2 linked regions of the Actinacidiphila yeochonensis CN732 genome follow. Each later gene encodes a partner of the first gene's protein in a complex. Links are inferred from orthologs where the notes say so. Each region holds a gene or a part of one and is shown in the gene's direction. Other genes may lie near its edges.

What was found.
Region 2: the proteins of trxA (region 1) and BS72_RS08825 are in contact, whole or in part, in an NMR structure (PDB 2IPA), measured with the Bacillus subtilis proteins. The link is inferred for Actinacidiphila yeochonensis CN732 from one-to-one orthologs.

What each region holds. Positions count from the first base shown.
Region 1 is NZ_JQNR01000005.1:1,085,696-1,091,352, forward strand. Bases 1,026-3,848 are described here. They hold trxA (thioredoxin), read left to right. Parts: upstream 1,026-2,183; coding sequence 2,184-2,513; downstream 2,514-3,848. Other genes in these bases: BS72_RS34215 (hypothetical protein), read left to right, coding at 1,026-1,057; trxB (thioredoxin-disulfide reductase), read left to right, coding at 1,179-2,129; BS72_RS16490 (GNAT family N-acetyltransferase), read right to left, coding at 2,624-3,241; BS72_RS16495 (ParB/RepB/Spo0J family partition protein), read right to left, coding at 3,316-3,848. Outside these bases: RNA polymerase sigma factor SigM, read left to right, coding at 1-110; more of BS72_RS34215, read left to right, coding at 692-1,025; more of BS72_RS16495, read right to left, coding at 3,849-4,425; BS72_RS16500 (ParA family protein), read right to left, coding at 4,422-5,540. UniProt on the Bacillus subtilis protein: Participates in various redox reactions through the reversible oxidation of its active center dithiol to a disulfide and catalyzes dithiol-disulfide exchange reactions.
Region 2 is NZ_JQNR01000004.1:483,804-489,357, reverse strand. The notes cover bases 1,268-4,249. They hold BS72_RS08825 (arsenate reductase ArsC), read left to right. Parts: upstream 1,268-2,544; coding sequence 2,545-2,955; downstream 2,956-4,249. Other genes in these bases: BS72_RS08815 (LysR family transcriptional regulator), read right to left, coding at 3,900-4,249; BS72_RS08820 (uracil-DNA glycosylase), read left to right, coding at 3,081-3,731; arsB (ACR3 family arsenite efflux transporter), read left to right, coding at 1,356-2,552; BS72_RS08835 (ArsR/SmtB family transcription factor), read left to right, coding at 1,268-1,341. In the rest of the region: BS72_RS08845 (LLM class flavin-dependent oxidoreductase), read left to right, coding at 1-380; BS72_RS08840 (ArsI/CadI family heavy metal resistance metalloenzyme), read right to left, coding at 409-840; more of BS72_RS08835, read left to right, coding at 934-1,267; more of BS72_RS08815, read right to left, coding at 4,250-4,826; BS72_RS08810 (SDR family NAD(P)-dependent oxidoreductase), read left to right, coding at 5,048-5,554. UniProt on the Bacillus subtilis protein: Catalyzes the reduction of arsenate [As(V)] to arsenite [As(III)]. In vitro, can dephosphorylate para-nitrophenyl phosphate (pNPP).

The sequences.
Region 1 (5,657 bases):
TCCGCTCGGCGGAGAGCGGAAGCCCGGGCGGTACGCCGGGAAGGAACCGGACGGAGCAGAGACCCGTCCCAGAGACAGGCACGCAGCGGGACGGAGGTGGACAACGGTGACGACGGCAGGAGACGGGGACGTCCACCCCGATGTGGTCGAGATCTCCGACCTCGCTGAAAGCCTGCTCCCCGCGGAGCGGGCAGCGGAGGTGCGAGCGCACCTCGCCGCCTGTGCCGCGTGCGCGGACGTCCTGGCCGTGCTCGACGACGTGCCGGGACTCCTGAGCGCACTGCCGTCCCCGGGGCCGCTCCCCGACGATGTGGCGGACCGCATCGACGCGGCGCTCGCCGACGAGGCACTGCGGGGCGCCTTGGGCGGTGTTCCACGTGGAACTGCGGCGCCGGAAGCTCCTGCCGCTGTTCCACGTGGAACAGCGGTGCCGGTTCCACGTGGAACAGCGGGGGCAACTGATCGTCCTCATGGACCCACCGGTCCCGGCCGATGCTCCGGGGCCTCCCGGGCGGCGGTTCCGTGGTCGGGTGAGCGGCGAGGGCGCGTGCGGCGGCGCGTGATCTACGCCGCAGTGTGCGCTGCCGCTGCCGCTGTGCTCGGGGGGGCGATCTACGGCATCACCTCGTCCGGCTTGGGTACGGGTGCCAGCAATGAGTCCTCAGGTGCGAAGAGAGCCGACACGGCCACGGTGGGCAGCTCAGTCGGCGAGCAGGTCCACCGGCTGCTGTCGGCTTCCGGCAGCACGCAGCCCAGGGGGGAAGCCCCGGTGGCGCCCGACCGTGCCCGGACGCCGATGCTCAGCGGACCGGACGCCTCGCCCACGGGCATCTCGGGTCAGGCCGCTGCCACAGTGCCCTCGTGTGTGGTCAAGGCCACCCAGCGGCCCCAGGCGCCGATCGCCGTGCAGCGGGAGCTCTTTCAGGGGGTCGACTCCTACCTCCTCGTGCTTCCGCACCCGGCCGACACCACCAGGGTCGATGCGTTCGTGGTCAAGGCCTCCTGCACCGGGTCCACCTCAGGCACCGTCCTCTACCGGGCGACGTACTCGCGTTGACGGCTCGCCGGTGAGCACCCTCACGGTGGGCCGCGGGGGAATGCCGGGCCCGTAGTATCCGTTAGGCAGGACAAGAGTCCAGCCAGGGCCCCAGCAGCACGGCAGAGACGAGGAAATCCCCGTGACCGACGTCCGTAACGTGATCATCATCGGTTCTGGGCCCGCGGGGTACACCGCGGCGCTCTACACGGCGCGTGCGTCTCTCAACCCGCTGGTCTTCGAGGGCTCCGTCACCGCTGGCGGGGCGCTCATGAACACCACCGAGGTGGAGAACTTCCCCGGGTTCAGGGACGGCATTCTGGGGCCGGATCTGATGGACAACATGCGCGCCCAGGCTGAGCGCTTCGGCGCCGAGCTGGTGCCGGACGACGTGACCGCGGTGGACTTCAGCGGTGACATCAAGACGGTGACCGACTCCGCCGGCACGGTCCACCGGGCGCGCGCGGTGATCGTCACCACCGGTTCCCAGCACCGCAAGCTCAACCTCCCCAACGAGGACCAGCTCTCGGGCCGCGGCGTCTCCTGGTGCGCCACGTGCGACGGCTTCTTCTTCCGCGACCACGACATCGCCGTCATCGGCGGCGGCGACACGGCCATGGAGGAGGCGACCTTCCTGTCGCGCTTCGCCAAGTCGGTGAAGATCGTCCACCGCCGGGACAGCCTGCGGGCGTCCAAGGCGATGCAGGAGCGCGCGTACGCCGACCCGAAGATCTCCTTCGTCTGGGACAGCGAGGTTGCCGAGATCCACGGCGACGGGAAGCTCTCCTCCCTGACGCTGCGGAACACCGTCAACGGAGAGACTTCCGAGCTCCCCGTCAGCGGACTGTTCATCGCGATCGGCCACGACCCGCGGACCGAGCTCTTCAAGGGCGTGCTCGACCTGGACGCGGAGGGCTACCTCAAGGTCCAGTCTCCGAGCACCCGCACCAGCGTCCCCGGAGTGTTCGCCGCCGGCGACGTGGTGGACCACACCTACCGTCAGGCGATCACTGCGGCGGGCACGGGCTGTTCGGCCGCACTGGACGCCGAGCGCTACCTCGCTGCGCTGTCCGACTCCGAGAAGACCGCCTGACCTTCCCCGTCCCCCCTACCTACTGAGGAGGCCACCGTGGCCGAGAACACCACCGTGAGCGGCAAGCCCAAGAGCGTCACCGACGCCAGCTTCGCAGACGAGGTCCTGGCGAGCGACAAGCCCGTGCTCGTCGACTTCTGGGCGGAGTGGTGCGGTCCGTGCCGCCAGATCGCCCCGTCGCTGGAAGCGATCGCTGCGGAGCACTCCGAGGCGATCACCATCGTGAAGCTGAACATCGACGAGAACCCCGTCACGGCTGCCAAGTACGGCGTCATGTCGATCCCGACGCTGAACGTCTACAAGGGCGGCGAGGTCGTGAAGACCATCGTCGGTGCGAAGCCGAAGGGCGCCCTGGAGCGGGAGCTGTCGGACTTCATCGGCTGACGCTGATACACCGACGGCGGTGGCCCGTCGTGTTCCACGTGGAACACGACGGGCCACCGCCGTTTTGTGGTCCCGCTGCCGCGTGGCGATGTGCTCCTCGGGCAGCCGGGTCACAGGGGGCGGAGCGCCGGCTCCTTCTGAACCGCGCCCAGCAGCCGGTCGATGGCCATCTCGACATCCTCACGCCAGGACAGCGCGGACCGCAGCTCCAGCCGCAGCCGCGGGTAGCGGTGGTGCGGTCGTACGGTTTTGAATCCGACGGCGGTCAGGTGGTCGGCGGGGAGAACGCAGGCAGGCGCTTCCCAGGCGGCGTCGCCGAACGCCTCGATCGCCTTGAAGCCGCGCCGGACAAGGTCCTTGGCCACGGTCTGCACCAGCACCCGCCCCAAGCCCTGTCCCTGGTAGCCGGGCACCACCCGGGAGGTCATCAACTGCACCGCGTCACCCGAGACCGGACTGGTGGGAAAAGCGATGGAGCGGGGCACGTAGGCGGCCGGGGCGTAGAGCACGAACCCGGCCGGGACATCGTCGACATAGACCAGCCGACCGCAGGAGCCCCACTCCAGAAGGACGGCGGAGATCCAGGACTCCTTCTCCAGCTCGGGCCGGCCGTTGTTGACCGCGGCCGCGCCGGTGACCGGGTCGAGCTCCCAGTAGACGCAGCGGCGGCAGGACCGGGGCAGGTCCGGGAGATTGTCCAAGGTGAGCGGAACCAGCCGACGCCCCATGTGCCGAGCCCCCGTCTCTCGCGGTCCACCGCTCCTGGACACCCCGGCTCAGATCGGGCCGGGGTGTCCCTGCTTCACTCGGCGCCGTCTCCGGAGTCCTCGCCGTCCTCGGCGCCATCGCCCAGGGGGCTCTCCATGACCTTGCCTTCGCCTGGAGCCATCGTTCCCAGAATCCGCTCCAGATCATCCATCGACGCGAACTCGACCACGATCTTTCCGCGCTTTTGACCCAGATCCACCTTCACCCGGGTGTCGAAGCGGTCGGAGAGTCGCGACGCGAGGTGCGCCAGCGCGGGGGAGATCCGGCGGCCGGCCCGGGGAGCCGCGGACTTCCGCGACGCCTTGGGCTCACTCGCCGCCAGCGCCACGATCTCTTCGACAGCCCGGACCGAGAGGCCCTCGGCCACGATCCTGTGGGCGAGCTTGTCCTGCTCGTCCGCGTCCTCCAGGGCGAGCAGGGCCCTGGCGTGACCGAAGGAAAGGACACCGGCCGCCACCCGTCGCTGGACCGGGGCGGAGAGCCTCAGCAGCCGGAGGGTGTTGGACACCTGCGAGCGGGAGCGGCCGATCCGGTCGGCCAACTGCTCGTGAGTGCAGGCGAAGTCCCGCAGTAGCTGGTCATAGGCGGCTGCCTCCTCCAGCGGGTTCAGCTGAGCCCGGTGGAGGTTCTCCAGAAGCGCGTCCAGGAGGAGCTTCTCGTCGTCCGTGGCACGGACGATGGCGGGAATCCGCGCCAGCCCCGCCTCACGACAGGCTCGCCAGCGACGCTCCCCCATGATCAGTTCGTAGCGCTCGGAGCCGACCTGGCGGACGACCACCGGCTGAAGGAGCCCCACCTCCTTGATGGAGATGATGAGCTCGTTCAGCGCATCCTCGTCGAACACCTCGCGGGGCTGACGCGGGTTGGGCGTGATCGCGTCCAACTCCAGCTCGGCGAAGTAGGCCCCGGACACCGGAACCTGCGTGGCGGAGACGTCCGGCTCTGTTTCACGTGAAACAGGGATGTCCACCACGCCGGAGGAGTGCTCCGGCACCCGGCGCTCCACCAGCCCGGCTACCTTCGCCGCCGCAACGCCCCGGTCCGGCGCAAGGGTCGCCCCGGGCGCCGACGTTCCGGTCGGCTGCGGTGCCGCGGGGATCAGCGCGCCAAGACCGCGGCCGAGCCCTCTGCGTCGATCACTCACTGAATCCCCTCCGAGATGCTGTGCGGGTTGTGCTCATGCTGCTCTGCGTGCTCCGGGGCGTACTCGACGGCCACCGAGCTCGGAAGCCCACGCAGCGCCATCTCCCGCGCCGCCTCCAGGTAGGAGAGGGCACCACTGGACCCCGGGTCGTACGTGAGAACGGTCTGCCCGTAGCTGGGGGCCTCGGAGATCCGAACCGACCGGGGGATGCTGGTGCGCAGCACCTCCTTGCCGAAGTGGGTACGCACCTCCTCGGCGACCTGGGAGGCCAGCCGCGTCCGCCCGTCGTACATCGTCAGCAGGATCGTGGAGACGTGCAGCCGCGGATTGAGGTGGGCCCGGACCAGGTCCACGTTCTTGAGCAACTGGCCGAGTCCTTCCAGGGCGTAGTACTCGCACTGGATCGGGATGACCACCTCGGCGCCGGCGACCAGCGCGTTGACGGTGAGCAGGCCCAGGGAGGGCGGGCAGTCGATGAGGACGTAGTCGAGCGGCTGCTCGTAGCCCTCGATCGCCCTCTGCAGCCGGCTCTCCCGGGCCACCAGGGAGACCAGTTCGATCTCAGCACCGGCCAGGTCGATAGTGGCCGGTGCGCAGAAGAGACCTTCGACATCGGCCACCGGTTGGACGACCTCGGAGAGCGGCTTACTCTCCACCAGGACGTCGTAGATGGAGGGGACTTCGGCATGGTGATCGATGCCGAGGGCCGTCGAGGCGTTGCCCTGCGGGTCCAGGTCGATCACCAGAACCCGGCCGCCGTGAAGCGCCAGCGAGGCCGCGAGGTTGACGGTCGTCGTGGTCTTACCCACGCCGCCCTTCTGATTGGCCACCACCATGACCCGGGTCTGGGCGGGCCGAGGCAGGCCCTTACCGGCACGACCCAGTGCCTCGACGGCCAGTTGGGCCGCACGGCCAATGGGGGTGTCATCCATAGGAGGCAATGTTTCACGTGAAACATTGCTGCCGAACCCCGGGGGCCCGGAAAGGGGTCCGCCGGCGGGGTCGGCTGAGCGGGGACCCGGGACCGGATCGGTCATCGGCCCCGCGATGTTGGCGTCGGACCGCAAGGACTCACCTTCCTCGACTTCAGGCTCGATATGAGAAGAGCCTGCCATGCCTGAGGGGTGCTGAACCAGCGACGCCCGATTGGCTGTGGATAAATCGCGGGATTGCCGCGGCGAGTTCGTGGCCGGAGTAGACCTGACGGATGTCCCGGCACGCTCCTCAGCCGC
Region 2 (5,554 bases), on another replicon or contig:
TGAGCGGGCTGGGACGCACCCTGTCCGACGGGCACATGCACGAGACGCGGTGGAACGGCGCGGACATCGACCGCCAGGTCGACCTCGTCGAGCGGGGGGCTGCGGGCCGGGCCGAGGCACCCGAGCGCGAGGCGCTCGTCCAGTTGGTGGAGGTCACCGACGACGCCGAGGCCGCGGCGCGGGAGATCGCCGGGCGATTCCACTGCACCGCGGCCGAGGTGCTCGCCTCGCCCTACGCGTGGGTGGGCACGCCGGAGGAGATCGGCGCCGCCTGGGCCGAACACGAACGCCGCTGGGGCATCACCCGCTACGTCGTCCGCGAGGCGCACCTGGACGCGGCCGACCGGGTGCGCGCGCGGCTGTCGAACGCCGCCCGCTGACTCCGCCGGGGAGCACGGGGGGCAGCCCTCAGGCGTCCGCGCAGCACGTGCCGCCGGCCCCGCCGCCCGGGACCGGGCTCTTGGCGGGGGTGTCGGCGTCGGCCTTGACGGTGTAGACCTCCCAGGGCTCGCGGCCGGGGCCGTGGACCCAGACCTTGTCCTGGAGGGCGTAGCAGCAGGAGGTGTCGTTCTCCTCGAACGTGGCCAGGCCCGCTTCCCGCAGGCGGTCAGTGGCCGCGGCGACCTGCGCGGTGGTCTCGACCTCGACGCCGAGGTGGTCCAGGCGGGTGTCCTGGCCCGGCTCGCCCTCGATCAGGACGAGCTTCAACGGGGGTTCGGCGACGGCGAAGTTGGCGTAGCCGGGGCGGCGCTTGGCCGGCTCGACGCCGAACAGCCTGGAGTAGAAGGCCACAGATCCTTCGAGATCGGCGACGTTCAGAGCGAGTTGGACGCGGGACATGGCTCGGCTCCTGACACTCTGCGCGGACGTCATCTTATTGACGTCTGTCGATACAAGCTTGCGTCGTGGATCGACGGGCGTCAATATAGAAGCATGTCGAATCAAGAGCTTGAGGTGATCGGCCAGGACACCGGGTGCTGCCCGACCCTGCTGGCCGCGCCGCTGGACGCGGAGCAGGCCGAGACCCTCGCGAGGGTGTTCAAGGCGCTGGGCGACCCGGTGCGGCTGCGCCTGCTGTCGATGATCGCCTCCCGCTCCGGCGGCGAGGTGTGCGTCTGCGACCTCACCCCCGCGTTCGACCTCTCCCAGCCGACGATCTCCCACCACCTCAAGCTGCTCAGGCAGGCCGGGCTGATCGCCTCCGAGCGGCGCGGCACGTGGGTGTACTACCGGCTCCTGCCCGGGATGACCGACCGGCTCGCCGCCGTCCTCACCCGCCCGGCCGACCTCTCCCGCGCCGCCGGGCACCCGCAGGTGGGGACCGCCGAGGCCGACCGATGAGCCGGGGTGAGCCTGTGCCCGACGGCCCGGCGCCCAACGGTCCCGCACCCACCGGTATCACCGAGCCCCACGGTCCCGGGCCCGCCGGTCCCGTCGCCGGCCGGCTGTCCTTCCTGGACCGCTACCTGGCACTGTGGATTCTCGCGGCGATGGCCGCCGGCCTCGTGCTGGGCCGCCTGGTACCCGGCCTCGGGGGCGCGCTCGCGGCGGTGACGGTCACCGGTGTCTCGCTGCCCATCGCCCTCGGCCTGCTGGTGATGATGTACCCGGTGCTCGCCCGGGTCCGCTACGACCGGCTCGGCACGGTGACCCGCGACCGGCGCCTGCTGGTGCCGTCGCTGCTGCTGAACTGGGTGGTCGGCCCGGCCCTGATGTTCGCCCTCGCCTGGGCGCTCCTGCCAGACCTCCCCGCGTACCGCACCGGACTGATCGTCGTCGGCCTCGCGCGGTGCATCGCCATGGTCGTCATCTGGAACGACCTCGCCTGTGGCGACCGCGAGGCGGCGGCCGTCCTGGTCGCCCTCAACTCCGTCTTCCAGGTGCTCGCGTTCGGCCTGCTGGGCTGGTTCTACCTGAGCGTGCTGCCCGGCTGGCTCGGCCTGGAGCAGACCGCGCTGGGGGTGTCGGCGTGGACGATCGCCCGCTCCGTACTGGTCTTCCTCGGCATCCCGCTCGCCGCCGGGTTCCTCACCCGGCGCCTGGGCGAGAGGGCCAGGGGCCGCACCTGGTACGAGGCGCGGCTGCTCCCCCGGGTCGGCCCGTTCGCCCTGTACGGGCTGCTGTTCACCGTCGTGGTGCTCTTCGCCCTCCAGGGGGACGCCATCACCGGCCACCCCGTCGACGTCGCGCGGATCGCGCTGCCGCTGCTGGCGTACTTCGCGCTGATGTGGACCGGGTCCATGGCGCTGGGGAGCGCGGTCGGGCTGGACCATCCGCGCGCCACCACGCTGGCGTTCACCGCCGCGGGCAACAACTTCGAGCTGGCCATCGCCGTCGCGGTCGCCACCTTCGGCGCCTCGTCCGGCCAGGCCCTCGCCGGGGTCGTCGGCCCGCTCATCGAGGTACCCGCCCTGATCGGCCTCGTCCACGTCGCCCTCAGGGCACGCCGCTACTTCCCGCTCCCGACCCCCTCCCCCGCCCCGGCTCCGGCTCCGGCTCCGGCTCCGGCGGGCGAGCAGGCCACCGTCCCGAAGGGACCCGCCCATGTCTGACGTCCCCGCCGCCGTGAAGCCCTCGGTGCTGTTCGTGTGCGTGCACAACGCCGGCCGTTCGCAGATGGCGGCCGCCTGGCTCCGCCACCTCGCCGGGGAGCGGATCGAGGTGCGCTCGGCCGGCTCCGCGCCCGCCGACCACCTCAATCCGGCCGTCGTCGCGGCGATGGCCGAGGCCGGCATCGACATCACCGCGCAGGCGCCGCAGGTGCTGACCGCCGACGCCGTGCGGGCCTGCGACGTCGTCATCACGATGGGCTGCGGCGACGCCTGCCCGGTCTTCCCCGGCAAGCGCTACCTCGACTGGGCCCTCGACGACCCCGCCGGGCAGGGCGTGGAGGCGGTCCGTCCGATCCGCGACGAGATCGAACGCCGGGTCCGGGCGCTGATCGACGAGCTGTGACCGGGGCCGTCCAGCAGGGACGGCGGAACGCGCCGGACGGCCGGGCCCTGGGCCGTGTCCGGCGCGGCACGTAGGATTCCAGTCCGACGGACCCGTCCGAGGGCGGGTTCAGCTCCGGAAAGGGCGTGGCGGAAGTGGCAGGCGTCGACACGCGGAGGTTCTGGGAGCTGCTGCGCGCGATCCCGGTGCCGGACGACGCCGCGTTCCTCTACGGTCCCGAGCCGGAGGGCCGGCTGCGCGAGCGGAACCTGCGGCGCTACCACGCGCTGATGGCCGGTATCGGGCCGCGGGTGGCGCTGGTGGGCGAGGCGCCCGGCTACCGGGGGCACGTCGTCTCGGGGGTGCCGTTCACCAGCATGCGCCAACTGGCCACCCGGCCCGGGCTGGTCACGGGCTCGCCGGAGGGCGACGGCTTCGACGTGCCGGACCACCCCGCCGCCGAGTGGGAGGCCTCCTCCGGCATCGTGTGGCGGGCGCTGGCCGCGTGGCGGGGGCCGCTGCCCCTGATGTGGGCGATCTACCCCAACCACCCTCACGAGATGGGCCGTTCGGCCACCAACCGGGCGCCCAGGGCGGCCGAGGTCGCCACCGGCACGCCCGTCGCCCTGGCGCTGGCGGAGGCGTTCGGCATCACGTCGTTCGTCGCGGTCGGCCGCAAGGCGCAGGGCGCGCTGGCCCGGGCCGGAATCGACGCGGTGGCGGTGCGCCACCCCGCGCAGGGCGGCGCCCGCCTCTTCACCGAGCAGCTCGCCGAGTTCAACGCCGCTCACCAGTAGGGAACTTGCGCTCGCACGCGCCTTCCCGTCGTCCGCGGCCGTCACGGCGCCCCTTCCCCGCACTCGGCGCCACGCGACGGGCGCCACGCGACGGGCGTCGGGCGTCGGGCGTCGGGCGCCGGCGTCGGGCGCCGTGCGTCGGACGTCGATGTCGGAGTCCGGGAGGCTTCAACCGAACGGCGCGGACGTCTCCACCGCCGCCGCCCGCAGGGCGTCGGAGAGCAGCGCCGCCGGCTCCGCCAAGGGGCCGGGGAGGCGGGCCAGCAGCAGGCGGCGCTGCTCCTGCGGGCCGCCCCGCACGGGAAGGACGCGGACCCCGGGCGGCACCGCCCCGGCCAGCGACGCCGGGATCGTGGTCAGCCCGAAACCCTCGGCCACCAGGGCGAGTTTGGCCAGCCAGTCGCGGACGGTGTGGACGATCTCGGGCCGCTCGTCCAGGCCCGGCCACACCCCCATCAGCTGGTCCTCGCCCGCGCGCGGCGCCGCGATCCACCGCTGACCGCGCAGGTCGACGATGTCGACCCCCTCACCCCGGGCGAGGGGGTGGCCGGCGGGCAGGGCCAGCAGGAGCGGCCGTTCGGTGAGCGTGCGCAGCGCCAGAGCGGGTGCCTCGCTGTCGGGTGGCCGGAAGGGCGGCGCCGACGCCAGCAGGGCGAGGTCGACGGTGCCCGCCCGTACCGCCCGGACCAGCGCCGGAGTGCTGCCCTCGCGGGTGACGACGGTGACCGCCGGGTGGCTGCGGCTCAGCGCGGCCAGCGCTCTCGGCACCAGCAGGGCGCCGGCGCTGGCGAACCAGCCGAGCCGTACCGTGGCCGGCCGGTCCGGCATGCCCGCCAGCTCCCTGGCCCCGGCGTCCACTTCGGCGACGACGGCGACGGCCCGGCGCAGCACCACGTGGCCGGCGGGCGTCAGCCGCACTCCGGACGGATGGCGCTCCAGCAGCGGCGCGCCGGCCGCCCGCTCCAGGGCGGCGATCTGGCGTGAGACGGCGGACTGGGTGTAGCCGAGGACGGCGGCGGCCGCGGTGAGGGTGCCGCGCTCCGCGACCTCCCGGAACACCCGGAGCGCGGTGAGCGAGGCGTCAGCGAGGGTCATGAGGTATACGCATACCAGGTCTGATCATCTCTCGCTGGCGGCATGGCCCGCGTCCTGCCTAGCCTGGACGTGCCCGGACCGCCCCGGCGGGCGGCTGCCTCCCCCCACGGGGGCTCCGGCGTCCCTTCCGTTCCGCGTACCGGCCGGGACCGCCACCCGTGAGGTGCGCCCTCCGGCCACCGCTCATCCGTCGAGAACTCCACGACAGAAGGCAGGCCCCGATGTCCACAGCGTCCACCCCGTCCGGTCGGCCCGGCTCGCACACGCCCGCCACCCAGGCCGCCGGAACCGCCGCCTCCACCGCGCCGGCCGCCGCCGGTGCGCCGGCACCTAGGGTCGCGCTGGTCACGGGCGCCACCCAGGGTCTCGGACTGGCGCTGGCCGAGGGGCTCGCCGAGCGCCTCGGCCCGCAGGACACCGTCTACCTCACCGGCCGCGACCCCGGCCGGACCGCCGACGCGGTGGCCGCGCTCCCCGCCGGGGGCGCGCGGGTGCGCGCCGAGGTCCTGGACGTCACGGACCCGGCCGCGCCGGCCCGGCTGGCCGCCGTCCTGCGCGAGCGGCACGGCGGCGTGGACGTGGTGGTCGGCAACGCCGTGATGCGGGTGGGCCCGGACGACGACCCGCGCGAGGTCGTGGCGCCCTACACCGAGGTCAACAACTTCGGCACCACCCGCCTGCTGCGCGCCTTCACCCCACTGCTCCGCGACGGCGGCCGGTTCCTGGTC